One region of the Mesorhizobium sp. M6A.T.Ce.TU.002.03.1.1 genome, then DNA from elsewhere that is predicted to be linked to it. Evidence: predicted binding sites of a transcription regulator. Region 1 holds the regulator's gene; each other region holds the start of a gene.
What was found. The regulator PhoB, encoded in region 1, activates phosphate uptake and scavenging genes when phosphate is short. The targets are predictions, from matches to a motif close to TGTCATNNANCTGTCAT.
Positions count from the first base shown of each region.

Region 2: a site for PhoB is predicted at 2,548-2,564, ahead of ppk2 (polyphosphate kinase 2). Genes of this name have one in related genera too.
Region 3: a site for PhoB is predicted at 2,056-2,072, ahead of EOC93_RS19275 (RNA degradosome polyphosphate kinase). Genes of this name have one in related genera too.
Region 4: a site for PhoB is predicted at 2,868-2,884, ahead of EOC93_RS24885 (LTA synthase family protein). Genes of this name have one in related genera too.

Region 1 is NZ_RZTI01000016.1:38,070-42,602, reverse strand. It holds gene pstB (phosphate ABC transporter ATP-binding protein PstB) at 1-612, shown strand, start outside; gene phoU (phosphate signaling complex protein PhoU) at 648-1,355, shown strand; gene phoB (phosphate regulon transcriptional regulator PhoB) at 1,372-2,061, shown strand; gene EOC93_RS07710 (ROK family protein) at 2,096-3,343, opposite strand; gene xylF (D-xylose ABC transporter substrate-binding protein) at 3,611-4,533, shown strand, end outside.
Region 2 is NZ_RZTI01000142.1:3,473-8,005, forward strand. It holds gene EOC93_RS28315 (nucleoside deaminase) at 1-74, shown strand, start outside; gene EOC93_RS28325 (dihydrofolate reductase family protein) at 656-1,300, shown strand; gene ppk2 (polyphosphate kinase 2) at 1,539-2,459, opposite strand; gene EOC93_RS28335 (aldo/keto reductase) at 2,720-3,763, shown strand; gene EOC93_RS28340 (response regulator transcription factor) at 3,903-4,533, shown strand, end outside.
Region 3 is NZ_RZTI01000065.1:12,690-17,222, forward strand. It holds gene EOC93_RS19275 (RNA degradosome polyphosphate kinase) at 1-1,892, opposite strand, end outside; gene EOC93_RS19280 (zinc-finger domain-containing protein) at 2,212-2,457, shown strand; gene EOC93_RS19285 (FAD-dependent monooxygenase) at 2,474-3,700, shown strand; gene EOC93_RS19290 (TIGR02117 family protein) at 3,710-4,378, opposite strand; gene EOC93_RS19295 (amino acid ABC transporter ATP-binding protein) at 4,500-4,533, opposite strand, start outside.
Region 4 is NZ_RZTI01000105.1:11,442-15,974, reverse strand. It holds gene EOC93_RS24910 (hypothetical protein) at 1-106, shown strand, start outside; gene EOC93_RS24905 (hypothetical protein) at 132-428, shown strand; gene fabG (3-oxoacyl-[acyl-carrier-protein] reductase) at 907-1,644, opposite strand; gene fabD (ACP S-malonyltransferase) at 1,705-2,646, opposite strand; gene EOC93_RS24885 (LTA synthase family protein) at 2,914-4,533, shown strand, end outside.

The DNA.
Region 1 (4,533 bases):
TTGAATCGAATGAACGACACGATCGACATCGCGCGGGTAAGCGGCAAGATCACGCTCGACAACGAGGATGTCTACGACCCGAAAATCGATGTCGTCGAGCTGCGAGCTCGCGTCGGCATGGTGTTCCAGAAGCCGAACCCGTTTCCGAAGTCGATCTACGAAAACGTCGCCTACGGTCCGCGCATTCACGGTCTGGCCAGGAGCAAGGCGGAGTTGGACGGCATCGTCGAATCGAGCCTGAAGAAGGCCGGCCTGTTCAACGAGGTCAAGGATCGCCTGCTCGAGTCGGGCACTGGCCTTTCCGGTGGCCAACAGCAGCGTCTGTGCATTGCGCGCGCCATCGCTGTGTCACCGGAAGTGATCCTGATGGACGAGCCGTGTTCTGCGCTCGATCCGATCGCCACCGCCCGTGTCGAGGAACTGATTGACGAACTGCGCCAGAACTACACGATCGTCATCGTCACCCATTCGATGCAGCAGGCAGCGCGCGTGTCGCAGCGCACGGCGATGTTCCATCTCGGCTATCTGGTCGAGGAGGGCGCGACCGATAAGATGTTCACCAACCCCGACGACAAGCGCACCCAAGACTACATCACCGGCCGGTTCGGCTAAGCGGTCCGGCGAATTTCGAGCACGAGGACAGTATCATGGGTGAACATACCGTCGCATCTTTCGACGAGGAATTGGAGCACATCGACAGGCTGATCCGCGACATGGACGAGCTCGCCGCCGCGATGGTCGCAGCGTCGATCCGCGCGTTGCTCGCGTCAGACAATGCGATGGCGCAGCGCGTCGTCTCGGATGACGCCATCATGGATGCGCGGCAGCGTGAACTCGACGACAGCGCGATCACGCTGATCGCCAAGCGGCAGCCGATGGCGCAAGATCTGCGCGCCGTGGTTGGCGCAATCCGGATGGCCGGCGATCTCGAGCGCATCGGCGACCTGGCCAAGAACATAGCCAAGCGGGTCAACGCCGTCGGTCAGAGCGCCACGCCGCGTAATCTCTCGCACGGTATCGACGCGATGGCGGATCTCGTTCTCGAGCAGCTCCGCGGCGTGGTCGAGCACTATGTGTCGCGCAACGCCGGCGCGTTGAAAGAGCTGCGCGCCGCCGACGAGAAGATCGACGTGAAATACACGGCGGTTTTTCGCGAACTCCTGACCTACATGATGGAGGACCCGCGCAACATCACCGCCTGCACGCATCTTCTGTTCTGCGCCAAGAATCTCGAGCGTATCGGCGATCATGTCACCAACATCGCCGAAAACGCCTACTATGTCGTGACCGGGCAGCAATTGCCGGCGGATCGACCGAAGCTCGACGAAACGACGATGTCGGCGTCGGCGACATGACAGGGGTAACCGGCCGATGATCGCGCCGCGCATCATGGTGGTGGAGGACGAAGAGCCGCTGGGCGTCCTCCTTCGCTACAATCTGGAATCCGAAGGCTATCAGGTCGAGGTGGTGACGCGCGGCGACGAGGCCGAAATCCGGCTTCAGGAAAACGTGCCCGATCTTCTGGTGCTCGACTGGATGGTGCCGGCGGTTTCGGGCATCGAGCTTTGCCGTCGCCTTCGGGTGCGTCCCGAAACCGAGCGGCTGCCGATCATCATGCTGACCGCGCGCGGCGAGGAAAGCGACCGGGTGCGCGGCCTCTCGACCGGGGCCGACGACTATCTGGTCAAGCCGTTCTCGACACCGGAATTCATGGCCAGGGTCAAGGCGCTGCTGCGCCGCGCCAAGCCCGAAGTGCTGTCCAGCGTGCTGAAGGTCGGTGACATCATGCTCGATCGCGAATCGCACAGGGTCTATCGCAAGAAGAGCGAGATCCGGCTCGGGCCGACCGAATTCCGGCTGCTCGAATTCATGATGCGGCACCCGGGTCGGGTGTTCTCGCGCAGCCAGTTGCTCGACAATGTCTGGGGCGAGACGATCTACATCGACGAGCGCACGGTGGACGTCCATGTCGGCCGGCTGCGCAAGGCGGTCAACAATGGTCGCATGCCCGATGTCATCCGCACCATCCGCGGCGCGGGCTATGCGATCAGGGAAGACTGAACAGACTGCCTAAATTCAAGCTGCGTTCTTCCGTTCAGGCCACGTGCTTCCTGGCCGTGCCGGACTTCCCTTGCGCGCCCGGCGCGAAAATCTCCTGGTCGACGAAGCTCAGCGCTCGCATGGCGCAGCCTTCGCGGATCAGCGGCAGCTCGTTCGGCTCGGTGTCGAAGGAAATCGAACCCGAATGCTGACCGCCGGCGGTCTGAGCGATGGCCTCGCGCAGGGCCGGCTCGATCAGGTCGAAAGCGGCAGCGCTGGCGCCGACCATGGCGACCGGCGCCGGATCGATCAACGCGAACAGGCTGCCGAGCCCGAAGCCGAGCGCTTCGCCGGCCTTGCGGTAGGCTTCGCGCTCCGGTCCGTCCGTCTGGCGCGCCCGGGCCGCCAGTGCCCGCATCTCGGCGTCGCTGACATCGGCGACCGGCTCGGCGTTCTCGCTCAACTGCCTTGCATTGCGCCAGATGGCGTAGTTGCCGGCATAGGCCTCGACGCAGCCGCGCCGCCCGCAGCGGCAAAGCGCGCCGCCCGGCCGGTGGATCATGTGGCCGAATTCGCCGCCTGAGGAATGGGTGCCGGTGAACAGTTCGCCCTTCAGCACCAGCCCCATGCCGATGCCGTGGGAGAGCAGGATGGCGATGAAATCGTCGCGGTAGCGATCCGGGTCGCGCCAGCGCAGCGCCACGGCCATCATGTTGCAGTCGTTCTCCATGATGGCCGGGATGCCGAACTCACGTTCCAGAATGTCGGCGAAGGCAATGTTCGTCTGCGGCGTGATCGGCGACCACAACATGGCGCGCGCATGGGAATCGGTGATGCCCTGGATCGCCAGCGCGATGCGGGCGACGCTTTGGACATCGAGATCGGGATCTTCGAGCCGGCGCCGGACGATGGCGACACATTCGTCGATCAGCTCGTTGCGCGACATGGTCAGCGTGTCCAGCCGGCGCTGTTCCTCGGCGACCACTTGTCCGGCATAATCGATGACGGCGACCGAGAGGAAATTCAGCGACAACACGACGGCCAACACCGCTGCCGCTTCCGGATTGAGGCTGAGGCCGACCTGCGGCCGGCCGCGTTTCAGCGAAACCGTCTCGCTCGCCTTGCTCTCGGTCAGGATGCCTTCCTGGATGAGGTCGGAAGAGATCGCCGATATGGTCGAATGGCTGAGGCCGGTGGTCGCGGCGATCTCGGTTCGCGACGGCTGGCCTGCCCGGCGTACGGCCGAAATCACCATCGCCCGGTTGCGCCGACGCAAATCGTCATGACGGATTCCAACCGACATTCTTTTGCTTCCTCCCTCTTGCCGCGGCCGCTCATGAACCGGAAGCCGTCGGCAGCGTCCAACAAATACTGGCAGAAGCAGAAGGCCCTGTCATTGTTTATTCCGGGGCTCGAAAAAAGTCGGCAGGGACATCAAAATCCATCAGAAATGATGTTGACAGCGCTTCGGCGTTGGACCAGTATTTTTTCGAGGCTCGAAAAAATAGAGCCTTTGTGTCGGCCTTCGGGCCAGTTTGGTCGCGCCGTACGCGGCGCAGGGAGGACTATCATGAAGAGATTCGCAGCCGCCATCCTGGCGGGGGTCGCCATGTCGCTGACGCTCGCGTCGGTCGCACAGGCGAAGGACAAGGTCATTGGCGTTTCGTGGTCGAACTTCCAGGAAGAGCGCTGGAAGACCGACGAAGCCGCCATGAAGACGGCGATCGAGGCTGCCGGCGACAAGTATATTTCCGCCGATGCGCAGTCCAATCCCGGCAAGCAGCTGACCGATGTCGAGAGCTTGATCTCGCAGGGCGCCAACGCGCTGATCATCCTTGCGCAAGATGCGTCGGCCATCGGGCCGGCGGTGCAAAAGGCGCTGGACGAAGGCATTCCGGTCGTCGGCTATGACCGGTTGATCGAGAACAAGGACGTGTTCTATCTGACCTTCGACAACCAGGAAGTCGGCCGCATGCAGGCCCGCGAAGTGTTCAAGGTGGCGCCGGAAGGCAACTACGTCTTCATCAAGGGCTCGGGCGCCGATCCGAATGCCGATTTCCTGTTCGCCGGCTCCATGGAAGTGCTCAAGGATGCCATCGACAGCGGCAAGATCAAAAATGTCGGCGAGGCGTATACCGACGGCTGGCTTCCCGCCAACGCCCAGAAGAACATGGAACAGTTCCTGACCGCCAACGACAACAAGGTCGATGCGGTGGTTGCCGCCAATGACGGCACCGCCGGTGGCGTCGTCGCGGCGCTGACGGCGCAAGGCTTGGCCGGATCCGTCCCGGTGTCCGGCCAGGACGGCGACCATGCAGCGCTGAACCGCATTGCGCTCGGCACACAGACCGTATCGGTGTGGAAGGACGCGCGAGAGCTCGGCAAGAACGCCGCCGAGATCGCCTCGCAGCTTGCCGATGGCAAGCAGATGACCGACATTGCGGGCGTCAAGGACTTCACCACGCCGGGCGGCAATGCCGTCAAGTCGCTGTT
Region 2 (4,533 bases), on a different contig from region 1:
GCCCGACGAACCTCGAAGACGAAGCCGCCGAAGTCCACCAGGAATTCTGGCCAAAGCATCTGGGCAAGGCTTAGAGCCTCGGCTCAGGACGCTCTGATTAGAGCGAGAAGATGACGGTTGCGGCGATGCAGATCGCCGAGAAGAAGTTATGCGCGCATCGGTCGTATCGGGTTGCAATGCGCCGCCGGTCTTTGAGCTTGGCGAAGAGGTTCTCGACCTTGTGGCGCTGGCGATAGAGTGCCCTGTCGTAGGGATATGGGACTTTCCGACTTCGGCTCGACGGGATGCTAAGGCTCGATGCCTTTGTTCCACAAAGCCTCGCGAAATGGCGCTGTCATAACCGCGATCCGCAATCAGGGCTTTGGCAGGGCGGCAGGGCATCGAGAACCATGCGTGCCCCTTTGTGGCCGCTCATCTGGCCTGCAGCGCATCCTTCCATTGCAGGCCATGCTTGATGACGTAAACGCATCCTCGAGGCATCGCGGCGCAAGCAACTGCTGCTGCAACCACCCGTCTTGGCTGCGGTCCTGACGCGGCTGGCCCAAACAAGCCGCTCATCGCTCGGCGGAGATTTCAAAATACCGCTTGCAAAATGCAATCAGTATGGCTAAAAGCAACTGCTTGCATTTCACAACTGGTCTCGAGGGAGGTACTCATGTCCAAGCTTCGCGTCAACGCTTTCACCCTGTCAATCGACGGCTATGGCGCCGGTCCCGACCAGGACCTGAAAGAGCCGCTGGGCGTAGGTGGGGAAGCCCTGCACAACTGGATGTTCGGCACCCGGACCTTCCGCAACATGTCTGGCGACGATCGCGGGACCACAGACACGGACGACGGGTTCGTGGCGCGCAGCTTCGAAAATGTTGGGGCGTGGATAATGGGCCGCAACATGTTCGGGCCGATCCGCGGCGAGTGGCCGGATGAAAGCTGGAAAGGCTGGTGGGGAGACAATCCACCCTACCATGTGCCGGTCTTCGTGCTCACCCACCATCCGCGGAATCCCATCGTCATGGCGGGCGGCACGACCTTCTATTTTGTGACCGACGGTATCCACTCAGCGCTGGAAAAGGCGAAAGCAGCGGCTGATGGCAAGGATGTCCGGCTCGGCGGTGGTGTCGCCACGGTCCGGCAATATCTCAGGGAAAAGCTCATCGACGACATGCATCTGGCGATATCGCCGATGCTGCTCGGCTCCGGCGAGAACCTTTTTGCCGGCATCGACATGCTCAAGCTCGGCTACCGGTGCAGCGAGCAGGTCGCGACGCCGAATGCCACGCACGTCATCATCAAGCGCGCGTAGTCTCACTGAGGCGCAGCCCTCTGCGCCGCGATCCTTCGCGCCCCCTCTGTCCTGCCGGACATCTCCCCCACACGGGGGGAGATCGGATGTCGCGCCGGCTTTCGCCAATCATCAGCGTTGCAAGATTGGCACCGTCGGCGACGCTGCCAATCTCCCCCCTCGTGGGGGAGATGTCCGGCAGGACAGAGGGGGGCGCGAAGGAATGCCGCCCGTCCGGGTCTTTAGCAGTCCCAGATGATCAATACTTCTCCGGCACGTACAGCTCGCGCGGCAGCACCTGGCGCTCGTATTGGGGATTGAACACGCGGTCGGGTAGCGTGATCTCATCGTGCGGCACCTCCTCGTAAGGCATCTGCTTGAGGAGATGATCGATGCAGTTCAGCCGCGCCCGCTTCTTGTCGTTACCCTCGACGATGAACCAAGGAGCTTCGGGAATGTTGGTGCGGGCGAACGTCTCTTCCTTGGCCTTGGTGTACTGCTCCCAGCGCACGCGCGACTGCAGGTCCATCGGTGAGAGCTTCCACTGCTTCATCGGATCATGGATGCGCATCTGGAAGCGCATCTGCTGCTCCTCGTCGGTGATGGAGAACCAGTATTTGACCAGCGTGACGCCGGACCGGACGAGCATGCGCTCGAACTCCGGCACGTCGCGGAAGAACTCCTCGACCTGATCCGGTTCGGCAAATCCCATCACCCTTTCGACGCCGGAGCGGTTGTACCATGAGCGGTCGAACAGCACGATCTCGCCGCCTGCCGGCAGATGCGGGACGTAGCGCTGGAAATACCATTGCGATTTCTCGCGCTCGGTCGGTGCAGGCAGTGCTACGACGCGGCAGATGCGCGGATTGAGCCGCTGGGTGATGCGCTTGATGACGCCACCCTTGCCGGCCGAGTCGCGGCCCTCGAAAACCACCACCAGCTTCTTCTTGTGGTAAGCCACCCAGGACTGCAGCTTGATCAATTCGGATTGCAGCGTGATCAGGTCGCGAAAATACTGCATGCGATCCATCGAGGGCGGATGCGCGTTCTTGTAGATCTTGGCGATTTCCAGCGACAGCGCGGGTTCCGACATTTCCAGCTCGTAGTCTTCGTCGAGCGTGTCGGCTAGCTCCGCTTCCAGCCAATCCCTGGCAGGAGAATTCTGTTTTGCTTCGGTCATTTATGCTGCTCCGCGTGCACGCCCGTGTCGGCGTCCGGCCTGCCGGCCGAGATCGAACACCTTGAGCCGACTTGCATACAGGCCGGCAATGACGGTTTTATTGCAGCCGGCTCGTGCGCCGGTCACCCAAATCCGTAAGATGTGATCGATCCGCCCTCCATGGGATGGGCGACAAGCCGCGCGACTTGTCCTACAAATGCCAGGCTCCTTCGGGCAGCCTTCGAAGCACCGCCTTCTCAACGCAATTGCGAGGATCTGACATGGAGTACCGCACTCTCGGCCGTTCCGGGCTGAAGGTTTCGACGCTGACCATGGGCACCATGACCTTTGGCGGCGCCGGCGCGTTTTCGGCGGTCGGAAAGACCGATCTCGACGAGGCGCGCCGGATGATCGACCTCTGCATCGATTCCGGCATCAATCTCATCGACACCGCCAACGTCTATTCGAACGGGCTTTCGGAAGAGATCATCGGCGAAGCGCTCGGCGGCAAACGCAAGGGCGATGTGCTGATCGCCTCCAAGGCGCGCATGCGGATCGGCGATGGCCCCAACGACGAAGGGCTGTCGCGCTACCATCTGATCCGCGAGTGCGAGAAAAGCCTGAAGCGCCTCAGGACCGATGTCATCGACATCTATTTCCTGCACGAATGGGACGGCACGACGCCGCTCGAGGAGACCATCGCCGCGCTCGACACGCTCGTCAGCCAGGGCAAGGTCCGCTATGTCGGCTGTTCCAACTATTCCGGCTGGCAAGTGATGAAGGCACTGGGGATCAGCGATCGCCAGCACCAGCCGCGCTTCGTCACCCAGCAGATCCACTACACGCTGGAAGCGCGCGAAGCCGAATATGAATTGTTGCCGATCTCGGTCGATCAGGGGCTTGGCGTGCTGGTGTGGAGCCCGCTTGCCGGTGGATTGCTGTCCGGCAAATATCACCGCGACCAGGCCACCTCCCGTCAGCTCAGCGGCTGGAAAGAACCGCCGATCCGCGACGAGGACCGGCTGTGGCGGATCGTCGACGTGCTTGCCTATATCGGCAAGAACCATGGCGTGTCGGCAGCACAGGTGGCGCTTGCCTGGCTGCTCGGCCGGCCGGCCGTTAGCTCGCTGGTCATCGGCGGCCGGACCGAAGCGCAGTTCAAGGACAATATCGCCGCCGCCAGCCTGGTTCTGACCAGCGATGAGCGCGCACGCCTGGACGCTGTGAGCAGGCCTCCTGTTCTCTACCCCTATTGGCACCAGCAGTTCACCGCAAAAGACCGGTTCGGTCCGGCTGATCTGGTCCTCGACCGGGATGCTATCTGAGGGATCGGAAGAATCTCGGCACACCTTAGTCCAGGTTTCTGCATCTGCAGCAGCATTAGCTGACTGCGCTTCAAACTCCGCAATGCTGCTGCAATCTTGGTGGTGAAAACACCAGGTGCGCAAAAAAGCGGTGAGGGTGATGAGAATCCTACTGATAGAGGACGAGAGGCAACTGGCAGATGCGCTGTCGGTGGCACTGAAAAAGCATGGCATCGTCACCGACCACACGATGCATCTCGCCGACGCAATCGAGCTGACGCACCAGAACGTTTATGATGCGATCCTCCTGGACCGCCGCTTGCCCGACGGCGAGGGATTGACCTTTATCCCGGCATTGCAGCGAACAGGAACCGACACGCCGATCATCGTGCTGACGGCGCGCAACGAGCCAATGGAGCGTGTCGAGGGTCTCGACGTCGGCGCTGACGATTATCTGGGCAAGCCGTTTCTTGTCGAAGAGCTGATGGCTCGTTTGCGGGCTGTTCTGCGGCGACCGGCAAGCCTGGCGGACCTTCACATTGCCGTCGGTCGAATGGTGATCGATCCCTTGCATTTGAGCGTGACCGTCGACGCGATCCCGCTCGATCTGCCCAGACGCGAACTTCTCGTTCTGGCGGCGCTCGCCAAGCGGAAAGACAAAACCGTCCTTCGGTCGACGCTTGAGGCGGCGGTCTACAATTACGAAGAAGATATCCAGTCGAACGCGCTCGACGCGCATATTTCCAGGCTGCGCAAGCGGCTGCTGGATGCCGGCGCCGGCGTCGCGATCC
Region 3 (4,533 bases), on a different contig from region 1:
TCGGCCGATGAGATGTAGACGACCGCCCCGTCCGACGGCAGGCCATGGCCGTTGCCGAAACAGTAGATGCGGCTGTGTTCAAGGAAACGGCCGACGATCGACTTGACCCTTATGTTTTCCGACAGGCCCGGGACCTGAGGCCTCAGGCAGCAGATGCCGCGCACGACGAGATCGATCTCGACGCCGGCGCGGCTGGCGTCATAGAGCGCGTCGATGACGATCGGGTCGACCAGCGAATTCATCTTCATCCAGATGCGGGCCGGCCTGCCCTCCAGCGCATGGGCAATCTCGGCCGAAATGTGCTTGAGGATGCGCTTGCGCAGCGTGAAGGGCGAGATGGCCAGCCGCATCTCCTCGGTCGGCTCGGCGTAGCCGGTGATGAAGTTGAACAGCTGGGCGACATCGCGGGCGATCGTCGGATCGGTGGTGAAGAAGGACAAGTCGGTGTAGATGCGCGCGGTGACCGGGTGGTAGTTGCCGGTGCCGAGATGCACGTAGTTGCGCAGCTTGCCGTCCTCGCGCCGCACCACCAGCGACATTTTTGCGTGGGTCTTCAGCTCGAGGAAGCCGAACACGACCTGAACGCCGGCGCGCTCGAGATCGCGGGCCCAGCGGATGTTGGCTTCCTCGTCGAAACGCGCCTTGAGCTCGACCAGCGCCGTCACCGACTTGCCGGCCTCGGCCGCGTCGACCAAGGCGCGCACGATCGGGCTGTCGTTCGAGGTGCGATAGAGCGTCTGCTTGATCGCCACCACTTCCGGATCGGCCATCGCCTGGCGCAGGAACTGCACCACCACATCGAAGGATTCGTAGGGGTGGTGAACGATGATGTCCTTCTCGCGTATAGCAGCGAAACAGTCACCGCCATGCTCGCGGATGCGCTCGGGAAAGCGCGGATTATAGGGCGTGAACTTGAGATCGTCGCGGGCGATGGCGACGATCTCGGAAATCTGGCTGAGCGCCAGCGGACCGGTGAGCACGCTGATGCGGCTCGACGAGACGCCAAGCTCGCCGGCGACGAACTCGCGCAGCTCGGCCGGCATCAGCTTGTCGAATTCGATGCGGATGACCGAGCCGCGGCGGCGGCGCTTCAGCGCCGTCTCGAACAGGCGCACGAGATCCTCGGACTCCTCCTCGACCTCGATGTCACTGTCGCGGATGATGCGGAACGTGCCGGAGCCCTTGACTTCGTAGCCGGGGAACAGCTTGCCGATATAGAGGCCGACCGCCTCTTCCAGTGGAATGAAGCGGACATGACGCTTGCGGTCCGGCAAGCGGATGAAGCGCTTCAGCGCCACCGGCAGACGCAACAGCGCACTCATCTCCTCGCCATTCCTGCGATGGCGCAGTTGCAGGGCCATCGAGAAGCCGAGATTGGGAATGAACGGGAACGGATGCGCCGGGTCGATCGAAAGCGGTGTGAGCACCGGAAAGACCTGCTCCTGGAAATGATCCTCGAGCCAGGTCTTCTCGTCCTTGGTCAGCGCATCGCGGCTGATGCTCTCGATGCCTTCCTTGTCGAGCAGCAGCATCAGCGCGGAAAGGCTATTCTGCTGATCCTCCTGCAGACGCTCGACCTCGCGCAGCAGCTGTTCCAGCTGTTGTTCGGGGGTGCGGCCGTCCGGGCTCTTCAGCGTGATGCCTTCGCGAACCTGGCCGGCGAGACCGGCGACGCGGACCATGAAGAACTCGTCGAGATTGGCGGCGGATATCGACAGGAAGCGGACACGCTCGAGCAGCGGATGATTGGCGTTCAGCGACTCCTCAAGGACGCGGCGGTTGAATTGCAGCCAGGAAAACTCGCGGTTGACGAAGCGGTCCGGGTTGCCGCCCTCTGGGCTCGCCACCTCGACAGTGGTGAATTCGCTCTGCACCGGCTTTAGTTCGTTCATGGTTCCTGCTCGTTTCGCACCCGCTGCCCAGAGCGTCACGCGTCGTTCCGGATGCGCAAAGGACGCTCTACCACTTTTAAGCTACGCATGATCCCCAGCGAAACCGAATTCGATTTTCGCGGCCATGCCTTAACCGGCTTAGCTTATCCTGTGACAGGCTTTTACGACAGTTTGATTTCATCGATCTTGCAAAGAGACAGCTTATGATCCAGATGCAATCCAGGTACAGCGCAGCGCGTCCTTTGGACGCGCAAAGGACGCGGTAGAATTTTGATTTTGCGCATGATCCGAGGTCATGCGGCAAATTTAGGAGACGACGATGGCAGCCGGTTCCATTCCCCATTTCCAGAACGATGCGGGCTATGCGGCGATCGACATCGGCGTCAAGGAATTCATGTGCACCGGCGCCAACCCGCCTTTCGACCATCCGCATGTGTTTCTCGACATGGGCGACGACAATGAAAAGGTCTGCCCCTATTGCTCGACGCTTTATCGCTATTCGCCAAAGCTGAAGGCGACGGAAACGCAGCCTGCGGGATGCCTGTATATCGACCAGGCCGCCTGACGCGCACGTCATCCCTATGGACGACACGCGGTCCGGGCAGGTCGTCATCGTCGGAGCCGGCGTCGCCGGACTGACTGCGGCGCTGGCATTTTCCGAGCGCGGCTATCTGGTGCGGCTGTTTGAGCAGGCGCCGCGCCTCGAAGCGGCCGGCGCCGGCATCCAGCTCTCACCCAACGCGACGCGCATCCTTCGCCAGCTCGGCGTGCTCGACCGGCTGTTGCCGGCGGCGGTGCGGCCGGAGGCGGTCGTGCTCAAGGACGCCGCCACGCTGCGCGAGCTGGCGCGGGTGCCGCTTGGCGAAGCAGCCGAAAGGCGCTGGCAGGCGCCCTATCTCGTCGCTCATCGGGCTGATCTGCAAGAGGCGCTGATGGCGCGCCTTGCCGAACAGCCGGACATCAGTCTCGTCACCGGAGCGCGCGTCGGCGGCGTCGCGGCAGGACCACACCATACCACGGCAACAGTCGAGATTGCCGGCAAGACCATCGAAGCCGACGGCTTTCTGCTGATCGGTGCCGACGGCGTCTGGTCGGCGATCCGTGCTTTTGGCGGATTTGCCGCCCAAAGCCGGTTTTCGGGCGAGCTTGCCTGGCGCGCGACGGTCAGCGCAGACAGTGTCGCGGGAGAAGCCGTTGCGGCGGTTGGCGCCGCCAATTGCGTGACCGCCTTCCTGCATCCCGGCTTCCACCTCGTCGCCTATCCGGTCAGCAATGGCGCGGCGTTCAATCTGGCCGCCTTCACCAGGGGCGAGATCATCGCCGAGGGCTGGTCGGGCCACGCCGACCCCGAAATCCTCGTCGGCGCCATGCGTGGCACGGCGGCAGCACTGGCCCGGCTTGCCGAGGATGCCGGCCTGTGGACGGCATGGCCGATCCATACTGTCGACCAGGCACAGCCATGGACGACGCCCGCCGGCATCGCGCTGATCGGTGATGCGGCGCATGCGATGACGCCGTTTGCGGCGCAGGGCGCGGCGATGGCGATCGAGGATGCCGCGACCCTTGCCGGCTTTGTCGCCGCCTCGCCCGCCGATCCATGGGGCGCGCTTGCTGCCTGGGAAAAAATGCGGCGGCCGCGCATTGCCAAAGTCGCCCGCCGCGGCGCCGTCAACCGCTTTGCCTGGCACGCTTCCGGGCCGGTGGCGGTCGCGCGCAACCTGTTCCTGAAGCTGCGCTCGCCCGAAAAGCTCGCGGCGGATTTGGACTGGCTCTATGGCTGGCAGGCGCCGGACTCTGGCGGCCAATAGCGCCAGGCATCAATTATAAATCCGCATCGATAGGTCCAGCGTGGCCGGCAGCGGATTCCACCAGCCTGTCCGCAGGCCGGCGATACGCAGAGCAGCCGCGGTCCAGGTGTTGCAGCCGACCAGCGCGTTGAAATGGCCGTTGGCTTCGTAGAAGCGGTCGAACCTGGAATAGGCGGCGTTCTCGATCGGGATCGGGCCGTTCGGCCCTTGCTGGAAACTCGCGGCGATGAAGTCGAGCAACGCCGCAAAACGCTCCTCGCCGACGTCGAAGCCGGCAACGTCGGGGTGCGGCTCGGCAATGTTGCCGGCGACATCGATATGCATCACCGAAGCGTCACGGGTCAGCGCCTTCATCACCGGCATGGCCTTCAGCTCCGACCAGGTCGGCGTCTCCAGATAGAAGGCGCGCCCGCCCCAGCCGAAGACGATGTAGCGGACCTCGGCCATGTCGGCGGGAATGCCGCCATCGACCAGGAAATGGAAGCGCTTGCGCACGTCGTCATCGACCGGAATGGCGATATCGGTGTGGATCGGGTTTTTCAGCACCAGGATGTGCCTGCTGGCGATAGGATCGGCGGCCGCCGCCGGCAAGAGCGGCCGTGGAATGAATGTGCCCAGCACCACGGCGAGCACGATTGCCACCACCAGAATGGCGAGAAAACGCCCGAGCTTTTTCATGAAGGACAGCTTTTTCATGAGCGACGGCCTTGCAATCGGGGCGCGATCGCCGGCTGACAGCTCAGACGCAAAAGAGCCCGGCCGGGTTTCGGCCGGGCTCTTTTGATTTGCGCGAGAGCGATCAGTGCAGGATCTGCGACAGGAACAGTTTTGTG
Region 4 (4,533 bases), on a different contig from region 1:
GCCGGCGCCGACATCGCCGAGCGACCTTGTGCGCAAAGATCAAGCAGATATCGACGAATCGATGTGCAAATCGATGAAGGCCGCCGATCCGGATGCGGCCTGCTGACCGATTGTGGTCTTAAGGGGGTTAGATGCTGCGCTTCTTTTCTTATGTTTTGGTGCTAGGCCTTGGCGTAGTCGTAGGCGCATTGGGCGGCGGACTCATAGGCGAAGTCGGTGGCTCCGCGATCGGTGGAATCGGAGCGGTCTGCAGGACCATCGATACCGCGGTGGGCCAAAAGCTGATGACGCAAGAGCAGGCGAACACACTTGCAAGCTCCCTTGTCGCACAGCTTGGCCTCGACAAAGCCGATCTAAAAGCCGCAATGGCAAAGTTCGGTCCACCTGAGGAAAAGACTGCTTGCGCCATCGCTGCCGAGACGCTCTGACCGCCAGAAATGGAAATCGAAACGTTCAGTGAGCTGAATACTGTTCTTCGTGGGAAAAGAGGACTCGATTGCTGCAATCTTGCTTTTGATCGTCACCGCGATTTCGACAGCACTGCCGGTGCACGCAAAAGAAGTGAACCACCGATTGCCGAACGAGCATAAGGCCGGTCCTATCTTTAACGATGCGGACGCTCAGAAAAAGTGCCCTCAGGTGTGCGGAAATAGTTCCTGGTCCGGTCTGTGGCGGACCACCGTCTGGGGGACCATGTCGGTTTGTTCCTGTTCAAGAGGATCATCCGGTTCTTCTTTTCCCACCGGTCGTGAAACCTCCTGCAACGCGCCTTCGAACGAGGCTTGCGGGGGCTGTCAGGTTACCTGCCCGGCAGGTAAGCAGGCATCATGCATAGAGGGTGAGGTCCACGGCGAAACGTCGCCAGTTTGCTGGACGAACGCCAAATGTGAATGCAACTGACTTTTATCAAATCATCGCCATGCCGCCATTCACGTGGATGGTCTGGCCGGTGACATAGGCAGCTTCGTTGGAGGCGAGGTAGGCGACGGCGGAAGCGACTTCGGCGGTGGTGCCCATGCGCCGTGTCGGGATCGCCGCCATGATCGCCTCTTTCTGCTTGTCGTTGAGCTTGTCGGTCATCGCCGATTCGATGAAGCCCGGGGCGACGCAGTTGACGGTGATGTTGCGGGTGGCGATCTCCTGCGCCAGCGACTTGGAAAAGCCGATCATGCCGGCCTTGGAGGCGCAGTAATTGGTCTGGCCAGGATTGCCGGTGACGCCGACCACCGAGGTGATGTTGATGATGCGGCCGTGCCGGCGCCGCATCATCGGATGGGTGAGCTCGCGGGTCAGCCTGAACACGGCGGTCAGATTGACCTCGATCACGCTATCCCAGTCGGCGTCCGCCATGCGCACGAACAGCCCGTCCTTGGTAATGCCGGCGTTGTTGACGAGAATGTCGACGCCTTCGAGATCGGCCTCGGCCTTCTGGCCGAGCGCCTTGACCTCGTCGCGGTTGGAAAGGTTGGCCGGAAACAGCTTGACCCGGTCGCCGAGCTCGGCAGCCAGCGTCTCCAGCTTTTCGACGCGGGTGCCGTGCAGGCCGACGATGGCGCCCTGCTCATGCAGCATCCGGGCGATCGCCTCGCCGATGCCTCCCGATGCGCCTGTGACGAGCGCCTTGCGGCCGGTCAATTCGAACATGTCTTGTCTCCTGATCTAAGAGAACACCCTTCACACGGGTGGGGTCAAATCGTGGTTCGGTTATGCGAACGCCGCCAATGCCGCCTCGACATCCGCCGCCGTGCCGACAGCGCCTGTGGCGATTTCGCGGTTGATGCGCCGCGCCAGTCCCGACAGCACCTTGCCGGCGCCCACCTCGTAGAGCGTCGCAACGCCATTCGCGCCGAACCACTCCACCGTTTCGCGCCAGCGCACGCGGCCGGTCACCTGTTCGACCAAGCGGCGGGCGATGGCGTCCGGATCGCTGGACGGGGTGACCGACACGTTGGAGACCACGGGCACGGAAGGCGCGTTCTTCGTCACCCCGGCCAGCGCCTCGCGCATGATCTCGGCCGCCGGTGTCATCAGCGCCGAATGGAAAGGCGCGGAGACCTGCAGCATCAGCGCCCGCTTGGCGCCCTTTTCCGTGCACAGCTTCGCCGCCAGTTCGACTGCCGCCCTGGCGCCGGAGATCACCAACTGGCCACCGCCATTGTCGTTGGCGATCTGGCAAACTGAACCTTTGGCCGCCTCAGCGCAGGCGGCTTCAACATCGGCCTGTTCCAGCCCGATGATCGCCGCCATGGCGCCTTCGCCGGCCGGCACTGCCGCCTGCATGGCATTGCCGCGGATACGCAAGAGCCGGGCTGCATCGGCGACCGACACGAAACCGGCGGCGGCAAGTGCCGAATATTCGCCGAGCGAATGGCCGGCGACATAGGCGACTTTGTCCTTCAGCGAGAATCCGCGCGATTCCAGCGCGTGGATTGCGGCAAGCGACACAGCCATCAGCGCCGGCTGGGCATTAGCGGTCAGCGTCAACGTCTCTTCCGGCCCTTCCCAGATCAGCTTCGACAGGTTTTCGCCGAGCGCGTCGTCGACCTCTTCGAAGATCTTCCGCGATTCCGGAAAAGCGTCGGCGAGGTCCTTGCCCATGCCGACGGCCTGACTGCCCTGTCCCGGAAAGGTGAATGCGACGGCCATCTGTGGCTCCCAAGCGGCTGATTTTTCCTGCCTGTGACGCAAGGCAGGCGGGCAAGTCAAGTCCGCCATCAGCCCAATCCGAGCCGCTCCGGCTCGGCATCGCTGGCCGAGTGCCTGTTCCAAAAGGCTTTTTGTCGATCACTCATGATGAAAATCGCTCACGATTCGTTTGCTGGCTCTTCTTATTTCAGCCACAGGCGCTAGCTTTTTGTGACATATCGATGACAGCTCAATGACGCTTTTGTGTATGGTCGGGGGAATTGTAAGTTGGCAAGGACTAGGAAAGGCGCCGGCAAGGCCGCGCCACAGTTTCTGGAAGGCGATCCGGCCACCGGCTATCTGCCGGGCCGGAAATGGCCCGTTATCCGCTATGGCCTCGTCAGCCTGCTCGCTGCCGCCATTCTGGTGTTTGCGGTCGAACTGATCGTGCGCGGCGACTTTGCCGGCACCGTCGCCTTCTTCCTGCAGCCGTTCAAGCCGGGCTGGACCACCATCATCATTTTCGCGTTGATCCTCATCGGTCTCGATGCCGTGCTCGGCCGCAGCCACCAGAGCCTGATGATCGTCGCGCCGCTGACGCTGGCGCTGGCCTTTGTCGGCCATCAGAAATCGCTCTATCTCGGCGATCCGCTCTATCCGACCGATTTCTTGTATTCACGCCAGATCGTGGCGCTGATGCCGCTTCTGGTGCGCGAACGCCCGGGGACCGCCATCGCTATGGCGGTCGGCATCGTTGGCGGCCTATCGCTGCTCGTCTATGGCTGGCGACTATGGCGCCGCCGGGTACCGGCGCTCAGCCGTAAGGGCCGCCTTGCCCGGCTGACATTGACAGTGCCGCTGCTCGCCTTCTTCGTCTCAATCATGGATTACGCGACCTTCTCGTGGACGCGTGACCGGTTGCAGATCATCCCGATCATGTGGGACCAGAAGGAAAACTACGCCTCCAACGGCTTCGCGCTCGCCTTCGCGCTCAACGTGCCGATGGCCCACGTCTCGGCGCCTGCGGGCTATTCCGACAAGTCGATCGCGGCAATCGACAGGCGTGACGTGACGGTCTCCGTACCGGCCGAGAAGCCCGACATCATCATCGTCATGAGCGAATCCTTCTGGGATCCGACCGAGTTGCCCGGCGTCACCATCACGCCCGATCCGATTCCCAATGTGCGGACGCTGCGCTCGGGCTCGATGTTCTCGCCCGAATTCGGCGGCATGACCGCCAATGTCGAGTTCGAGGCGCTGACCGGCTTTTCCAATGCCTTCCTGCCGGCCGGCAGCATCCCTTACCAGCAATATGTCCGCGCTCCGGTGCCGTCGATGGCCACGTTCCTGAAGAGCCAAGGCTATGAGACGCGCGCCATCCATCCGGGCACGAGCTGGTTCTGGAACCGCACGCCGGTCTATGCGGATTTCGGTTTCGACGACTTCAAGTCGGAGGAAAACCTGCCATATCTCGAAAAGCGCGGGCCGCTGGCCTCGGACGCGGCGATGACCGACGAGATCATCCGCGAGGCCGACGCCACCGACGATCCGTTCTTCTTCTTCGCCGTCAGCCTGCAGAACCACGGTCCCTATGAGCCGAATCGCTACTACAATCCGACCCACAAGGTGCAGGCGCCGACCAGCCAATGGGCGAAGGATTCGCTGCTGAGCTTCACAGAGGGAGCATCCGACGCCGACAAGGGCCTCGAGCGCCTTGTCGAATGGGCGAAGAACCGCCAGCGGCCGACGGTCATCGCCTTCTTCGGCGACCATCTGCCGCCGCTCGGTCCGGTCTATGTCGAAACCGGCTTCCTCAAGGACAATGTCGCGCCGCGCAAGGAGTCGCCTGACCAGATGCTGCGGCATCACCAGACGCCGCTGATCGTATGGTCGAACCGCACCGGACCG